DNA from 4 places in the Enterococcus sp. AZ126 genome. Region 2 is predicted to be linked to each of the others. Evidence: predicted binding sites of a transcription regulator. Region 2 holds the regulator's gene; each other region holds the start of a gene.

Region 1 (4,737 bases), 700 kb from region 2:
ACACTCAATCCATTATTGATTGTTTTAGCAGGAATTACGCTCGTTGTTTTGTTCCTACTTATATTGATCGGACTTTATGCCTTGGTTGTATTTTTGTATTGGAATGCAATCGTCGTTATGCGCAAAGAAGGACATTCATTAGCGAACTTATTAACACTACTTTTAGCAGTTGGTCTAACGGTCTTTCTTATTTTTAATCATTATTCAAGTCGAATTTTGCCTGAGTGGGCCTCTCTATTATTTGGTATCTTACCACTCTTAATGCTCTACTTTTCTTTTGTTTTCTATAATTTTTTGACGATTTCAGTCATTTATCAATTTAATCAGCCTAAATATGCTCAAGATTTTATCATCGTTTTAGGCTCTGGATTGATCGATGGAAAAACAGTCCCGCCACTTTTAGGCAAACGAATCGAAAAGGCCATTCAATTTTATAAAGCCCAAGCCAATGCTACATTAAGTCCGCCCAAAATTCTTATGTCTGGTGGTAAAGGGGATGACGAGCATGTTGCTGAAAGTATTGCAATGAAAGATTACGCCATCGAAAAAGGAATTCCAGAAGAAGATATTTTAGTTGAATCAAATTCAAAAAACACCTTAGAAAACATGAGATTTTCAAAAGAAATCATGGAAACAGTTTTTGGTGGAACAGATTTTCATGCACTATTTACAACCAACAATTTCCATCTGTTTCGTGCAGGTCTTTTTGCGAAAATGGCGAATCTAAACGCAGATGGACTTGGAGCAAAAACAGCCTTTTACTTTCTACCAAATGCCTTTTTAAGAGAGTTTATTGCCATTGTAATGATGCACAAACGCCGTCATTTGATTATATGCGGACTGATTGCATTCGTGATGATTTTCTTAGCATTCGTTCAATTCTTTTTTATCTCTCGTCATTAAACTTAAAACAAAATTGGAACAGAAGCGTTTATTCTGATTCCTTAAGGCTTGGATATGACTCGTAGAGTTATGTCTAAGCCTTATTTTTTTTATGAAATTGGATATGGCGGATCTCATCATAGCCAATCTTATGCCCATCTACATAAATCCCTAATGCATCATGTCCTTGAATCCTTCCTATAACGTCTGCACCGTAGTTTCCATCACAATCCAATTCTTCTTTTTGAATCCTCACTTCAGCTTGACTTTGAAAAGCCTGAGCTAAAACTTCATCGATTTCCGTCCAACTCATTTGAATTTTTTTTTCAGCTGGCTGTCTTTTTTTCTCTTGTTCAATGATTGCTGTATGTTCAGATAAATAAAAACCTGCCCACTTTTTCATTTTTCGATCTTGATACTGTTCAAAATAATAATCCCGCTCTTTGCTCATTGTAAGCCCTCCATTCCTCCAGCATGCCCACCGACTAATGATGCTCTTGAAATTGCTGTGCCACCTGATGATACTGAACTCGCATGAACTAAAGAAACATAGCCAAACCGCTGCCGGATATCATCAATCAGCTGATCTAACTCTAATTCTTTGATCTGTTCATCAGGTTCATGAAATAAATCTAGTTGTACATAAGTATTATAATTCAATTTGGTATAAGTAATCCCAATATGTCGTACTTCTTCTCCATGCCAATGTTGTCTGAATATTGTTAAACAATACTCAATCAACAGCTTACTACTATTTGTTAAAGGAACTTTCATTTGTCTTGAAAATCCTGATCCTAAAGACTTATCAGTCCTTGAAAAACCAATGGATAAATGCACACATTCTGTCTGACAATGTGCCTTTCTAAGTCTGGCCGCCACTTGTTCCGCCATTTCACGGATCACAACTTCGATTTCTTCTTGTCGTAAGTAATCTCGCATCAAAATTTGAGAATTATTATACGAGCGTTCTTCTGGTATATATTTTTCCGATAGACGGCTGCGGTCGATACCATGTGCGTGAGCATAAAGCTGTTCACCGATGATTCCTAAAGTTCTTTTCAGACCATTCAAATCAGCATGTGCCAAATCATAAACGGATCGAATCCCTAAATTATTTAAGCGTTTCTCCAACCGATGCCCAATTCCCCACATATCGGTCATCGTTTTGATTGTCCAAACTTTTTCAGATACATCCTCATAATGCCATTGGGCTAAACGTTCCTGATTATGCTTAGCTTCAATATCCATCGCTAATTTTGCTAATAAGGGATTATCCCCTATTCCAACTGTGATCGCTAATCCTGTTTCATTTTTGATTCTTTGTTGGATGATCTGTGCGAGTTCTACCGGTGTTCGTCCAAATAATTTCCAGCTAGCGGTCACATCTAAAAACGATTCATCAATCGAATAAATATGTAGATCTTCATCTGCTACATAGCTCTTATATATCTCATTGATTTTCATATTTTCCTTGATATACTCATTCATTCGCGGTGGGACGATTACCAATTCTGGATGGTTTGGAACATCATATTTTCGTGTCACATTGGTGATTCCCAGTACTTCTTTCGCTTTTGGAGAAGAAGCTAAAACCAAACCACCCGTATTTTCTGCATGACTCATGACTACCAACATTTTTTCAATTGGATCGAAACCTCTAGCGACACATTCTACTGACGCGTAAAATGATTTTACATCAATGCAAAAAATCACTCTTCTTGGTTCTTTTTCATAATCAAAAAACATAGCATTCCTCTCCTTGTTTTATTTCAAAACCAATTATACGAACATACGTTCATTTTGTAAAGGGGAACACCTTTTTAAATTTGAGCCTGAGTAAAAATAATTCTTTTTTTAGAATTATAGATAGAACTACTATCTAAAAATGTAAAAAAGCATTATAGTTATATAAGATATTACAAACAACGAATCATAGTTTAAAGGAGTGAAGTCTGTGTCGGTTTATGAAAAATTTATTCAAAACGAACGATTAAGACGTTTTTTTGTTTTGGGTGTTGTTATTTTTATTTTATTTTTAGCTAGAAGTATGATCACAATGATTTTATTAACATTTATTTTTACGTTTTTAGCTCTTCATTTCGTGAAATTTGTTCAGCGCTTTTTAAAAATCCCATCGCTCATACTAGTTTTAGCAACCTATTCTTTAATTGTTTTTTTAGTCTATCTGGCTATTACAAAGTATGTACCAGTTGTTATCCATCAAACAGTTCAGATGTATAACTCGGTGATCCATTTTTATAAAAATCCAGGAGATAATCATAACCAACTATTGATGATCATAGATGACTATCTAGAGAAATCAAATTTAATGTCACAAATCCAAAATGGAGCGAGTACCATTTTACGTTATGTTCAAGACATTGGTTCGATCGGTATTTCCTTTGTCCTTTCATTTGTTTTGAGTTTCTTTTTTATGATCGAGAAAAAACAAATGACTGAGTTTTCTAAGTTGTTTTTAAAAAGTGATTTTGACTGGTTTTTTCAAGACATCTATTACTTTGCTGATAAGTTTGTAAATACATTTGGTGTCGTAATGGAGGCTCAATTCTTTATTGCTGTTGTTAATACTAGTATTACAACGATTTGTTTGGCTTTGATTGGATTTCATCAATTGCCAAGTTTAGCAATCATGATTTTTCTTTTGAGTCTAATACCCGTTGCAGGAGTGATTATCTCCTGTATTCCGCTAAGTTTCATCGCCTATTCACAAGGTGGTATCAACGATGTAATTTATATTTTAGTGGTGATCATCGTAGTGCATTTATTTGAGTCTTACGTATTGAATCCCAAATTTATGTCCAGCAAAACAGAATTACCGATTTTTTATACATTTGTTATTTTATTGATCAGTGAACGATTGTTTGGTGTTTGGGGATTGATTGTCGGTATCCCGATTTTTACTTTCTTTTTAGATATCTTAAAGGTCAAACCCATCCATTCTTTCACTGGAAAAATAACATATGATCCAGAAAATAATAAAGAAAAATAATTCCTTTGCTCTGCTTTCGTTTAAAAAATAGCTAAATCAACGCTTATAAAATTGTTTAGGCCGATGAATTAATGCCTAAACCAAAACTTGTAAACGTGACTCCCAAGGAAGTATTTGACAAGTTGGCTTATTTGTCGTAAAATTGCTACAAAATAACATATCAAACTTTAATAAAGCGAAGTAGCAATAATGTCCCTTTTTCAGAGAGTCAGCATTTAGTGAGAGTTGGCATATACATTTTTGTGAATTACACTTTTAGTTTCCTACCGTAAGTAGGCGTCTATCTACGATACAGATTTGAGAGGTATATGATCTTTTCATGTACAATTTGGGTGGTAACACGGCAAAGTTCGTCCCATAGGCTAAAACCTATGGGGCGTTTTTTATTTTATTTAGGAGAGGAATAGGCGAAATGAAAAACATTATTGATGAATTAGAATGGCGTGACGCCATCAACCAACAAACAGATAGCGAAGGTTTACGAAAATACGTTGAGACCGAGAGCATTTCACTATATTGCGGTGTGGATCCTACAGGAGACAGTATGCATATCGGGCATTTGATTCCATTTATGATGCTAAAAAGATTCCAAGCATTCGGACACCATCCTGTTATTTTAATCGGTGGCGCAACCGGAACAATCGGTGATCCAAGTGGACGAACAACAGAACGTCAATTACAGACAATGGACACCATCCAACATAACGTTGACTCTTTAACAAGACAGATGGAAAAATTATTTGCTGTAGATACTGACAATACATTAACATTAGTAAACAACTATGACTGGACACACAATCTTACTCTTTTAGACTTCTTAAGAGATTATGGTAAATTTTTCAACA
Region 2 (4,737 bases):
AGATTAGGGAAAAAAGTTTTAGAAATCAAAGATGGAAACTATCAAATCGAGCATAAAACAATTCTAAAAGATTTTGATTTGCTTATTCAGGCAAAAGACCGTATTGGGATTACCGGAAAAAATGGTGCAGGAAAATCAACATTGCTGAATATTCTTGCTGGCCGTTTAGATTTGGAAAGCGGAATATACTCAATTGGTGAAACAGTCAACTTAGCATACTACACACAACAAAATGAAGCGATGGATCAAAACCAACGCATGATTTCTTATTTGCAAGAAGCAGCCGAACAAGTGAAGCGGACAGATGGAACAAGCATTGGTGTTGCTGAATTGTTGGAACGATTTTTATTTCCTCGCTTTATGCATGGGACCGTGATCGGCAAACTTTCTGGTGGCGAAAAACGGCGCCTGTATTTATTGAAATTATTGATTGGTCAGCCAAATGTGTTATTATTGGACGAGCCAACAAATGATCTGGATATCGATACGCTAACGATTTTAGAAGATTATATCCAAACATTTAAGGGGGCTGTGATCGCTGTTTCGCATGACCGATATTTTCTTGATAAAACAATGGATAAATTACTTGTTTTTCAAGGTGCAGGTCAAATCACCACTTATTTCGGTTCAATGAGTGAATATTTAGCAGTGAATAAAGTACAGTCCAAAAAAGTAATCAAGGCTGAAATAACATCACTAAAAGAAATAGAAAAGAAAGAAAAAACCAAATTGACCTACATGGAACAAAAAGAGTGGGAAACGATCGAGACGGATATAGCACAACTTGAAGAACAGACAGCACAATTGAGTGAAGAAATGAATCATCAAGTAGATGATTTTACAAAGCTACAAGAACTTCAAACTGAGCTTTTAACAATAGAACAAAAGCTTGAAGAAAAAATGGAACGCTGGGAATATTTGAGTGAATTTGCAGAAAATTAGGAGGCAGAAACTATGGAAGAAGCATATTTATCATTGGGTCGTAAAATTTTAGAGGAAGGTCACTTCAAAGAAGATCGTACTGGTACAGGTACCAAAAGTATTTTTGGTCATCAAATGCGTTTTGATTTGTCACAAGGTTTCCCTTTATTAACGACGAAGCGAGTACCGTTCGGTTTGATTAAAAGCGAACTTTTATGGTTTTTAAATGGTGATACGAATATTCGCTATCTGCTTCAACACAATAATCATATCTGGGATGAATGGGCTTTTGAGCGTTACATCAAAAGCGAAGATTACAACGGGCCTGATATGACGGATTTTGGACGTCGCGTTCTTAGTGATGAATCATTTAAAGAAAGTTATGAAAAAGAGCACCAAAAATTCTGCGATGCTATTTTATCGGATGATGGTTTTGCAGCTAAGTATGGCGAATTAGGAAATATTTATGGCGCTCAGTGGCGTCATTGGGAGACAAAAGATGGTGGGTTTATCGATCAACTTAAAAATGTTATTGAAATGATCAAAAAAACACCAGACTCCAGACGTCTGATCGTATCTGCTTGGAATCCAGAAGATGTTCCATCAATGGCTTTACCGCCCTGTCACACAATGTTTCAATTTTATGTAAATGATGGGAAATTAAGTTGCCAGTTGTATCAGCGTAGTGGAGATGTTTTCCTTGGTGTTCCATTCAATATTGCCAGCTATGCATTATTGACTCACTTGATTGCTCATGAAACAGGTTTAGAAGTAGGAGATTTTGTCCATACTTTAGGTGATGCTCACTTATATACAAATCACATCGATCAAATGAATCAACAACTTGAAAGAGAGAGTCGATCATTTCCTACATTAAAATTGAACCAAGATAAAAAATCAGTTTTTGATTTTGAAATGGATGATATTGTAATCGAGGGATACGATCCGCATCCTGCAATCAAGGCGCCAATAGCCGTTTAATTTGAAAGGAGCTCTTTAATGTTAGCAGCCATATGGGCACAAGATGAGCAAGGGACGATCGGGAAAGAAAATCGATTACCTTGGCATTTGCCAAATGATTTGAAATTTTTTAAACAAATGACTGAAGACAACACCATCGTTATGGGACGAAAAACCTTTGAGGGGATGGGGGGGCGACCGTTACCAAATCGTCAAACGATTGTCTTAACTAGAGACAAAGCATTTCATGCAGAGGGAGTCCTTATATTCCATACGGTAGATGAGGTTCTTGATTATGCCAAAACTTTTTCAGGCATTACCTTTATTGCAGGTGGCTCAGCGGTATACGAAGATTTTTTACCTTTTTGCGATGTATTGTATCGGACAGTTATCCATCATTCATTTGAAGGTGATACGAAATTTACTTCTGTGAATTGGGATGATTGGACACTGATCAATTTAAGCACAGGAGAACAAGACGAAAAAAATAGCTATGCCTATCAGTTTGAGACATACCAACGCAAAGTTGTTGTGGATGATTAATAAACGTGTTTGATTTAAACGAAGAACGAACAAAAAAACATACTCTCATCAGTATGTTTTTTTATTTATCTAAATATGATTGCGGTATAATCCGACAACTTTACCTAAAATACTAACGTTTTTCAAGATAATTGGGTCTAATGCATCATTTTCAGGTTGTAAACGAATATGTTCTGCCTCTTTAAAGAATCGTTTACATGTCGCTTCATCTTCGTCTGTCATCGCAATAACGATATCGCCATTTGATGCAGCGCTTTGTTTACGGACAATAACTTGATCACCGTCTAGAATACCAGCATTGATCATACTTTCACCTCTGATAGTCAGCATGAACAAAGCATTTTCTTCTGCTACTAGATCTGGTGGCAGAGGGAAAAAATCAGATGCTTCTTCTACAGCTAAGATAGGTTCACCCGCTGTAACGACACCAAGCATGGGAATGACTGTAGGCCTCACACCAATTCTTTCTAAGCCATCAGCAGTCAATTCAATCGCTCTTGGCTTAGTCGGATCACGTAAAATCAGTCCTTTTTTTTCTAAACGAGCTAGATGTCCATGAACAGTCGATGTTGAAGAGAGGTCAACTGCTTTTCCGATTTCTCTAACAGTAGGGGGATAGCCTTTTAGCTCAACTTGTTCATATATATATTTTAATACTTCGATTTGTCTTGTGTCTGTACGTTTCACCACAACCCGCACCTTCTTTCGATTTATATTTTTAGTGTACCATAGTTTTAGGTAGGAATCAAACAAGCGTTCGTGTTTTTTGAGAGGATCAAGTATCTAAAAAAATTTGATCAAAAAGAAGCATGATCAGAAATTGATTTTTCTAACATTAACTGACTTCGTTTCGTATTTTAAGTGCGAATATAGTTGTATTTTTGGTATTCATCTTATAAGATAGATATGTAAAGCAAACTTGTTTAATTATAGGTGTTATCACTTAAAATAAGGAGGTAAAGATAGATGTTATCATCAGAAAAAATGAGTCGGATTAATGAACTTGCTAAGAAAGCGAAAGAAAATGAATTGACTGAGAAAGAAAAAGAAGAGCAAAAAGTACTTCGTCAAGAGTATCTAGCTGCTTTTCGCGGTGGAATGCGTCACCATATCGAAGGAATGAAAGTGGTTGATCCTGAAGGAAATGATGTGACACCAGAGAAACTGAAAGAGATTCAAAAAGAAAAAGGATTACACGATAGAAAATAATTTTAGTTTTTTTTACTAAAAGTAATTGCTTTCATAAACGAAATACGATAAAATGTAGTTAATAAAGGTAAAAAAAACCTAAATAGGAGATGATTTTTTTGTTCGATAACACTGATCAGTTAGGCGTCAATACAATTCGTACCTTAAGTATCGAAGCAGTTCAAAAAGCAAACTCAGGACATCCTGGATTGCCAATGGGTGCAGCGCCCATGGCATACGCACTTTGGACAAAGCATTTGAAAGTAAACCCAAAAACGTCAACAAATTGGGTAGATAGAGATCGTTTCATTCTTTCTGCTGGTCACGGTTCAGCAATGCTTTATAGCTTGCTTCACTTAGCAGGTTACGGTGTAACAATGGATGATCTAAAAAGTTTCCGTCAATGGGATAGTAAAACGCCTGGGCATCCAGAAGTGCATCACACAGATGGTGTTGAAGCAACGACAGGGCCTTTAGGTCAAGGAATTGCGATGGCTGTTGGTATGGCGATGGCCGAGGCTCATACTGCCGCAACCTATAATCGAGATAGTTTTCCAGTGATTGATCATTATACCTATGCATTATGCGGTGATGGTGACTTGATGGAAGGCGTTTCTCAAGAAGCAAGTTCCATGGCTGGACATATGAAATTAGGCAAACTGATCGTGTTATATGATTCAAATGACATCTCTTTGGATGGCCCAACTTCAAAAGCGTTCACAGAAAATGTTGGTGCTCGTTATGAAGCATATGGTTGGCAGCATATCTTAGTAAAAGATGGCAATGATTTAGAAGCCATTTCTAAGGCAATCGAAGCGGCTAAAGCTGAATCAGATAAACCAACATTGATCGAAGTTAAAACGGTCATCGGTTATGGCGCTCCCAAAGAAGGAACTTCTTCTGTACATGGTGCGCCAATCGGAGCAGATGGCATTACTGCTGCTAAAGCTGTCTATGGTTGGGAATATCCAGATTTCACAGTACCAGAAGAAGTCGCTGCCCGCTTTAAAGAAACAATGATAGATGAAGGTCTAAAAGCCGAAGATAAATGGAATAACATGTTTAAAAATTATACAAGAGAACATCCTGAATTAGCTGAACAGTTTAAACAAGCATTCGCGGATG
Region 3 (4,737 bases), 3.0 Mb from region 2:
ATTGAGCGACGACGTGCGGTTTCATCAATAGCTTTTTGCATCGAATCAGTCATTTTATCTGCATACATAATGACACGACCATCTGAGTTACGAGCGGCACGTCCAATTGTTTGAATCAATGAGCGCTCACTTCTCAAGAAGCCTTCTTTATCGGCATCCAAAATCGCAATCAATGATACTTCCGGTACATCCAGTCCTTCACGAAGTAAATTGATGCCAATCAGCACATCAAACTCTCCTAAACGTAAATCCCGAATGATTTCTGTTCGTTCTAACGTTTTGATATCACTATGAAGGTACTTGACCTTGATTCCTAATTCTTTAAGGTAATCCGTCAAATCTTCAGACATTTTCTTCGTTAAGGTCGTGATAAATACACGTTGATCCTTCTCTACACGATCATGAATTTCACCGACTAAATCATCAATTTGCCCCATGATCGGACGGACTTCAATCAATGGATCCAACAATCCTGTCGGTCGGATGATTTGTGGAATCACAGTATCAGTTTGTTCATATTCATAAGGTCCAGGTGTAGCAGAAACATAGACCACTTGATGGACATGCTTTTCGAATTCTTCTAAACGTAATGGACGATTATCCAATGCGCTAGGCAAACGGAAACCATAATCTACTAGCATTTGTTTTCTAGCTCGGTCACCATTATACATACCTCGAATTTGAGGCATCGACACATGAGATTCATCGATCACAAGTAAAAAGTCATCTGGAAAGAAGTCGATCAAGGTATACGGCGGCTCTCCTTCTGAGCGACCATCCATATGACGGGAATAATTTTCGATCCCAGATGTGTAGCCCATTTCTCTCATCATTTCAATATCGTAATTGGTCCGCTGTTCTAAGCGTTGTGCTTCTAACAATTTATTTTCACTACGCAAGACAGTTAAACGAGCCTCTAATTCTTCTTGAATTTGTGAAATCGCATGTTCCATATGATCTTCATTCGTCACAAAGTGGGTCGCAGGGAAAATAGCAACATGTTCAGTCTCGCCCATTACTTCGCCGGTCAAAGCATCGACTTCTCTTATACGTTCAATTTCATCCCCAAAAAATTCAACTCTTAAGGCATGGTCATCTCTTGAGGCAGGAAAAATCTCCACCACATCGCCTCTTACACGAAAACGACCACGTTGAAAATCGATATCATTTCGCTCAAATTGAATGTTTACTAGGTCTGTCAACAACTGACTGCGATCCATCTCCATCCCTACACGAATAGAAACCACTTGTTCACTATATTCCTTAGGATCACCCAAACCAAAAATACATGAAACGGAAGCAACGACAATCACATCGTTTCTTTCTAATAAAGAACTTGTGGCTGAATGGCGTAATTTATCAATCTCATCATTGATACTGGCATCTTTTTCTATATATGTATCGCTCGAAGGAACGTATGCTTCTGGTTGATAATAATCATAATAACTAACAAAATACTCGATTGCGTTATTAGGGAAGAATTCTTTAAACTCTCCATAAAGCTGTCCAGCTAAAGTCTTATTATGAGCAATGACCAATGTCGGTTTGTTCACTTCTGTTATCACATTAGAAATCGTAAAGGTTTTTCCGGTTCCTGTAGCACCTAATAAAATTTGGGCTTTTTCTCCGCCTTCGATGCCTTCAACTAATCGCTTGATTGCTTCTGGCTGATCTCCATCCGGCTTGTATTTTGATACTAAGTCAAATGTATTGGAGGTCTCTCTTTCTATCATTCAACATCCTCCTCTTGCTCCATTTATCGGAATTTTTATCTTTAAAATTGAAAAGAAACTTCTGTATTTATTTTAACATACCGAACATATTTTCGCTAGTTCTAGAATACATTACGTATACGCATTTTTTATCGATTTACATTTTATTTAATCTTTGTTTGTCTTTAATAATGATGAAGAATACTATTTTCGCACCACAGCCGCGTTATGTTTTGTTACATAAGATGTCACAAAATGATTTTTTTTTGAATTTCTAACTGTCAATGACTTGTGCTTTCACCTTTTTTTACTATATAATTATCCAATATGCAAATATAGGAGGTATTTTATGAAAAGGAAACACTTTTTACTTTCATTCATTGTAATGATGACAAGTCTATTGACATTTACCCTTGGGCATCCGGCTCAAGCTGAGGAAAAAACATATAATATAGGAACAGATTTAACTTTTGCTCCCTTTGAATTCCAAGATTCAAAAGGAGAATATGTCGGTATTGACGTTGATTTGCTTAAAGCTATCGCTAAAGATCAAGATTTTAAAGTAAATCTTAAACCACTTGGCTTTGACAGTGCTATCCAAGCCGTACAATCAAACCAAGTTGACGGTATGATCGCTGGTATGAGTATTACCGATGAACGAAAAAAATCTTTTGATTTTTCAGAACCTTATTTTGACAGTGGTCTGCAGATGGCCGTCAAAAAAGGCAATGACAAAATCAAAAATTATGAAGACTTAAAAGGAAAAACGGTCGCAGCTAAAGTTGGAACTGAAAGTGCGACATTCCTAGAGAAAAATCAAGAAAAATACGGCTATACAATAAAAAATTTCGATGATGCAACAGGTCTTTATCAATCGCTTGAAAATGGTGAAACAGATGCGATTTTCGACGATTATCCTGTTTTAGGATATGCTATAACAAATGGTCAAAAACTTCAATTAGTTGGGAAAAAAGAAACAGGTAGTTCTTATGGGTTTGCTGTGAAAAAAGGGCAAAATAAAGAGTTGATCGAAAAATTCAATGCTGGGTTGAAAGAACTTAAAAGTTCAGGTAAATATGATGCTATCGTAAACCAATATATTTCCACTGGAACTGAATCCGAAACAGATACTGATTCTAAAATGAAAAAGATTCAACCAAAAAAAGAAACTTACGTTATTGCGAGTGACTCTACATTTGCTCCGTTTGAATTCCAAAATTCAGATGGTAAATACGAAGGAATCGATGTCGATTTAGTTGAGCGAATTGCTGAACTACAAGATTTTAATGTTGAGTTTAAATTTATCGGCTTCAGTTCTGCGGTTCAAGCGGTCGAATCTGGTCAAGCTGATGCAATGATCGCAGGAATGACGATTACTGACGAACGTGAAAAATCATTTGACTTCTCTACTCCTTATTTCAACAGTGGTATTCAAATTGCTGTCAAAAAAGGCAATGACAGCATCCACTCGTATGAAGATTTAAAAGGTAAAAAAGTTGGTGCTAAAATCGGAACTGAAAGTGCTGATTTCCTTGAAGCTAACAAAGATAAATATGATTATTCAATTAAATATTTAGATACTACAGACGCTTTATACAGCGCCCTTGAAATTGGCGAGATCGATGCCATGATGGATGATTATCCTGTGATCGGTTACGGTATTGCTCAAAAACAACCACTGTCAACGCCGATTCCTCGTGAAGAGGGTGGGAAATACGGTTTTGCTGTGAAAAAAGGTAAAAATCCTGAGTTAGTCCAAATGTTCAATGAGGGATTAGGTGAATTAAAACGAACTGGTGAGTATGATGAAATCATCGGAAAATATGTAAAAGACGGTGCTACTGAAAATAAAGTGGATGAATCAACGCTTATCGGTATGATTCAAAATAACTGGAAACGCCTATTGAGCGGTCTGTGGATGACCATTCAATTAACACTGATTTCATTTATTTTAGCTTTGATAGTGGGTGTGATCTTCGGATTGTTTAGCGCTTCTCCATCCAAAGCATTGCGTGTGATTTCTACTGTCTATGTCGACATTATTCGCGGGATACCCTTAATGGTACTAGCCTTCTTCATTTACTTCGGCTTACCAGGAATTTTAGGATTTAATATCCCCGTGTTCCTTGCTGGGATCATAACATTGACGTTGAATGCCAGTGCTTATATTTCTGAAATAGTCCGAGGCGGTATCAATGCAGTGCCCGTTGGACAAATGGAAGCTTCACGAAGTTTGGGTCTTTCATACAATCGAACAATGCAAAAAATCATTTTACCGCAGGCAATCAAAATCATGATTCCATCTTTCGTCAATCAATTTGTTATTTCTTTAAAAGATACAACGATCCTTTCAGCAATCGGCTTGATCGAATTGTTGCAGACAGGTAAAATCATCGTTGCCAGAAACTTACAAAGTACTATGGTTTACTTTGTGATCGCAATGATGTATTTGATTTTGATCACAGCCTTAACGAAATTAGCTAAAGTTTTGGAAAAGAAGGTGAAATAATATGGCTGAAAAAATTCTAGTAGAACATTTAATAAAAAAATATGGTGATAATACTGTTCTTAACGATATCAACGTCTCTATCCAAGAAGGCGATGTTGTTTGTGTCATCGGCCCATCGGGTTCTGGTAAAAGTACCTTTCTTCGTTGTTTAAATCAACTTGAAGAAGCAACCAGTGGTGATATTATTATCGATGGAGCAAACCTAACAGATAAAAATACAAATATTAATAAAATTCGTCAACATATCGGAATGGTTTTTCAACATTTCAATCTATTCCCACATTTGTCGATTATGGAAAATATTACTTTGGCTCCAACAGATTTAGGTCGTCTTTCAAAAAAAGAAGCCGAAGAAAAGGCGATTAAATTATTAGATACTGTTGGCTTAGCAGATAAAAAAGATAGCTACCCTGAGTCATTGTCGGGTGGTCAAAAGCAACGTGTCGCAATTGCCCGTGCTTTAGCAATGAACCCAGACATCATGTTGTTTGATGAACCGACTTCAGCTCTCGATCC
Region 4 (4,737 bases), 720 kb from region 2:
TCTCCCACACCCACAGTGAATTTGATTTGTTCTAGTGTAGCTTGATCATCTTTAGGATACGTGAACTGAGCAATTTCCATTGATAAACGACCTTTAGCTGGTATTTGGATCGCATCTTTTTTCTCTGTAATATGTGTTTTCTCATGTAGTAATTCATTCACACGGTCATAACTCGCATTTCCACGCTCAAGTACATTAAACAAGCGACCAATCGCGAACATTGGCCAAACGAGCATCCCAATATAACTTATAAATGAAATCAACTGCCCAATCGTAATCGTGCCGTTCATAATAAAACGTCCGCCCACAATGATTGTTAAAACATAAGAAATCCCAATGATCAATGTGATAAACGGATCAAATAAAGCATCTAGAAAGTTGACTCGTTTATTTTTAACGATAGCATCCTCAATTTTCTCTGTAAAATCTTGGATATCTTCCTGTTCTTGCCCAAACGTTTTGATGACCTTAATGCCTGTGATGCTCTCTTGTGTCTTATCATTGATCGTAGAGAACGCTGCTTGAGAATCACGAAAAGCATCATGCAATTTTGATCCCAAGACTCTTGAGGTCACAGCTAATAATGGTAAGGGAATCAGCGCAATCAACGTTAAGCGTAAATCCACAAATAAAATCATGGCAACAATCGTGGCACCACCTGTGATGAATGAATCTGCAAAGGTTAAAATACCTGCTCCAGCAACATTCTGGATGGCATTTAAATCGTTCGTTGCATGAGCCATCAAATCTCCCGTTCGATATTTCTGATAAAAAACATTGTCCATTTTTGTGAAATGATGGAATAATTGCTTTCTTAAATCTTTTTCCAATTTTGCAGCACTTCCCCAAATATGTGTCCGCCAAATATAACGAAAAATATATTGCGCTATAGCTGCCGCTAGTAGAATAGTAACCCAAAATAAAATAGGTTTGATCGTCAGATTCTTTGAAGTGATCTTATCAACGACGATGCCAATGACCTTTGGCGGAACTAATTGCACAAGCGCTACCATAATTAATGAAAATACCCCAATGATGTAACTTTTTTTCTCTTGCTTGAAAAACCACCCTAACTTTTTAAATATAGACATGTACATTCTCCTCTTCTAAATTGACTACTGTGCGCTCACATCTTTTATTTGTTGTTTTCCCATTTTCATACAACTCCTTTCATTTGCTAAAAATAAGTGCAAAAAAACGGACCAAAAAAAACGGCCCGTTGTGCGCTTGAAATCCGATTAGCTTCTGAAAAACCTTATTTGTCTCCTTGGTTTTTCATTTGCTGCATCATTTGACGAATCTTCTTCTCAGAAGGTTTTTGTCCCATAGACATCATCATCATTCGTAACATTTCCTCATTAACGGGAGGATTCTTTTTGAAATAATCTTGCATATATTTGCGCGCAAGGAAAAATCCACCTGCTGCACCTGCTAATAAAGCGATAATCGCGATTAGTACTACTAAACCTGTTGACATATAAATTTCTCCTTTCTATTAGAAAAGTTGAATAAGAACTTCTGCTTGTCGTATGATGCAGTCACTATTCTTATCAAACTTACTGTTTCTCATTCTAAATAGGGTTATACATTCCCATTTTAATAAATTGCTCTCAAGAAATCATTTTACTAGAAACAGACCAAAAAGAAAAGCTCTTTTGTCATATTCCTCACAAGAAATTTACGAAAGACCATTTCTTCCTATTTTTATCTAACTTCACGAATGATTCTTTGTAAAAAAAGCGAATTTTCATAGAGATTGATACCATATCATATTACTGTGCTTCAATTTTTTCCAATAAATTCGGATCGAATTTTTGTGACTTCAACATTGCAATTTCGAAGCCATAAGGTGGTTTGCTTGTTTTTTTGTCTGCGCCAACGTAAGGTGTTTCTAAAATTTTAGGTAACTCTTTCAATTTTTCATGATGAACGACTTTATTTAGTGCCTCAAAACCAATTGTTCCAAAACCGATGTTTGCATGGCGGTCTTTGTGTGAGCCCATTGGATTTTTAGAGTCATTCACATGGACCACTTTCAAACGATCCAAGCCAATGATCTTATCAAATTCTTCTAAAACACCATCAAAATCATCTTTTACGTTATAACCAGCATCGTTTATATGACAAGTATCCATTGTGACAGATAATTTTTCATTTAGTTTCACTCCGTCAATGATCGTTGCCAACTCTTCAAATGTCCGACCTAATTCAGTTCCTTTACCTGCCATTGTTTCCAGCGCAATTTGTGGCACTTGTTCTTTCCATAATACTTCATCAAGCCCCTTGATGATTTGCTTCAATCCAGCATCAACACCAGCTCCTACATGAGCTCCTGGATGAAGTGTGATTTGTTTTGCACCTAATGCATGCGCACGCTCAATTTCTTGACGTAAAAAAGAGGTAGCAAATCCAAAATTCTCTAATTTGATCGTATTCCCTAAATTAATAATATAAGGCGCATGAACAACAATATTGCTTAAGTCATGTTCAGCCATATACTTTTGACCGGTTTCAATATTCATTTCTTCAATTGGTTTACGGCGTGTATTTTGCGGCGCACCAGTATAGATCATAAAGGTTGTTGCACCATAACTTGCAGCTTCTTCTGCTGAACCTAATAACATTTTTTTACCACTCATACTAACATGTGAACCTAATAACATAATGATCCTCCTAATTTTAAAAGCTGAATGAGTTCGCTCAGCCTCGACTGGAAAATAGGAAAAAATGACTGAGATGCTTTTTATCTCATTCCTTTTTTATCTTTTTACCGAGAGGCTAACTCGTGAAGCTAGATAATTTTAAAAGCTGAATGAGCTTGCTCAGCCTCGACTGGAAAATAGGAAAAAATGACTGAGATGTTTTTTATAACAAGTCCACTTCAGCTTTTTTCCAAAGATTAACCTGATTTTTGGTTGACTCTCTACATCGTTTTGATAAAATCAACGAATCTTACACCCTTTAAAAGAGTACGGGAAACCAGTAAAAAAAACAATCTTTTTGCTTTTTGAATCAAATGATATCTACTTTATATTTTTTCTGTAGAACAGGTGTAACAAGTGATCCATTCTTCTACCGAAAGTTTACGAACTAATTCTCCAATCAACTCATAAGGAATATTTTTTGGATTGCTAAACCGAATACAACTTTTTCCCATATTCAGCTTTGTTGGAACAGTTTTTTGGTATTCTTCTTGAAACCAAGATAATAATTCTTTATTTTCCATGATTCCCATATGATACAATGATAAATGATTTTTCTGAGCAGCTAAACTAATAAAGGGCAACGGTTCATCTTCTCTACCTAAATACCCATTCGGAAAAACGCTCAAAGGAACAACATAAGTAGGCATCCCATACTGCATTTGCAGCACAAAGCCTTCTGGTATATTCTCAGCAATGACTTTTGCTAACTGCTGATAAGAATCTTGCCACTTCTCATCAATATTTTTTACATATTTTTGAACTTCATCCATAAAAACTCATCTCCTATTTGGTCCTTTTTGTATCTAAATGATTTTTAGCCTTCTATTCGATTCTACAATGCAGCATTATTTTACCATATAAATAGGACTTCTTCATTCTTTACATTTTATCTAAATAGAAAAATAATCCTTCATGACACCGTGGTATACTATACATGTTAATTAAATGAAGAAAGTAGGAAGACCTTATGACTATTATTGAAGATTATATCGCAAACACACCAGAAGATCGCCAAGCAAAACTTACACAACTCTACATTACGATCAAACATCTTATTCCAGAAGCTACAGAAAAAATGTCTTATGGAATGCCAACTTTTTATTTGAATGGTAACTTAGTTCATTTTGCTAATGCTAAAAACCATATTGGTTTCTACCCTGCTCCGAGTGCTATTAAAGCGTTCCAAAGTGAATTAACTGAATTTAAAACCAGTAAAGGCGCGATTCAATTTCCTTTAAATGGTGAATTACCCGTAGAATTGATCAAAAAAATCGTCTTATTTAGATTAGAAGAAAACACTCAAAAATAAAAACGAGTGTAAGTGTATCCTAATCTTTTTATGAAGCAAACCAAGACTAAACTTATCTTTTTTGTCTATTTATATTAAGTTTTTTTGATTAAATCATCATAAATACTTGAACAACTGTTCAATATAGACTTTTTTTGCTATAATATCACGGAATGTATCATTATATTGAGGTGAAGCTTTTGGACAACCAGAATAATTCCCATAAAACGGAACAACATTCTAAAAAAGTACCAGAAAAGAAAAAGATTTTTTTAATTATAAATGTAGTGATTCGTGTATTGCAATCATTATTTGTCTTAGCGGTTGTTCTTCTACTTTTAGGTGGCGCTTTAGGACTTGGAGTCGGTATGGGGTATTTTGCTTTTCTAGTTGAAGATACGCAACCACCAACCAAAGAAGAACTCCAAACAGAAATCAGCGATATCAGTGAAGTTTCCAGAATGACATATGCTGACGGTACGAACATTGCGATGATTAAATCTGATTTAGTCAGAACAAGAGTTGACGCAGAACATATCTCCCCTCTTTTGAAAAAGGCGATTATTTCTACTGAGGACGAATACTTCGAAGAACACAAAGGTGTGGTTCCAAAAGCAGTGATTCGTGCTTTGGTTTCTGATGCGACAGGTATCGGCGGATCGTCTGGGGGATCGACATTAACACAGCAACTAGTTAAGCAACAAATTTTAACAGATGAAACAACGTTCAAACGAAAAGCCAATG

The links. The regulator LexA, encoded in region 2, represses DNA repair genes until DNA is damaged. The targets are predictions, from matches to a motif close to CNAACANNTGTTNG.
Region 1: a site for LexA is predicted at 2,667-2,680, ahead of IGI43_RS04810 (Y-family DNA polymerase). Genes of this name have one in related genera too.
Region 3: a site for LexA is predicted at 1,815-1,828, ahead of uvrB (excinuclease ABC subunit UvrB). Genes of this name have one in related genera too.
Region 4: a site for LexA is predicted at 1,718-1,731, ahead of IGI43_RS04870 (YneF family protein). Genes of this name have one in related genera too.

What each region holds. Positions count from the first base shown of each region.
Region 1 is NZ_JBIOSB010000001.1:976,875-981,611, forward strand. It holds gene IGI43_RS04800 (YdcF family protein) at 1-903, shown strand, start outside; gene IGI43_RS04805 (hypothetical protein) at 977-1,333, opposite strand; gene IGI43_RS04810 (Y-family DNA polymerase) at 1,330-2,628, opposite strand; gene IGI43_RS04815 (AI-2E family transporter) at 2,837-3,892, shown strand; T-box leader at 4,051-4,253, shown strand; gene tyrS (tyrosine--tRNA ligase) at 4,305-4,737, shown strand, end outside.
Region 2 is NZ_JBIOSB010000001.1:278,006-282,742, reverse strand. It holds gene IGI43_RS01335 (ABC-F family ATP-binding cassette domain-containing protein) at 1-942, shown strand, start outside; gene IGI43_RS01330 (thymidylate synthase) at 955-1,902, shown strand; gene IGI43_RS01325 (dihydrofolate reductase) at 1,921-2,424, shown strand; gene lexA (transcriptional repressor LexA) at 2,494-3,123, opposite strand; gene IGI43_RS01315 (DUF896 family protein) at 3,391-3,633, shown strand; gene tkt (transketolase) at 3,732-4,737, shown strand, end outside.
Region 3 is NZ_JBIOSB010000001.1:3,280,266-3,285,002, reverse strand. It holds gene uvrB (excinuclease ABC subunit UvrB) at 1-1,733, opposite strand, end outside; gene IGI43_RS15380 (amino acid ABC transporter substrate-binding protein/permease) at 2,062-4,221, shown strand; gene IGI43_RS15375 (amino acid ABC transporter ATP-binding protein) at 4,223-4,737, shown strand, end outside.
Region 4 is NZ_JBIOSB010000001.1:996,064-1,000,800, forward strand. It holds gene IGI43_RS04865 (ABC transporter ATP-binding protein) at 1-1,091, opposite strand, end outside; gene IGI43_RS04870 (YneF family protein) at 1,256-1,477, opposite strand; gene IGI43_RS04875 (deoxyribonuclease IV) at 1,773-2,663, opposite strand; gene IGI43_RS04880 (DUF1801 domain-containing protein) at 3,029-3,475, opposite strand; gene IGI43_RS04885 (iron chaperone) at 3,673-4,014, shown strand; gene IGI43_RS04890 (transglycosylase domain-containing protein) at 4,167-4,737, shown strand, end outside.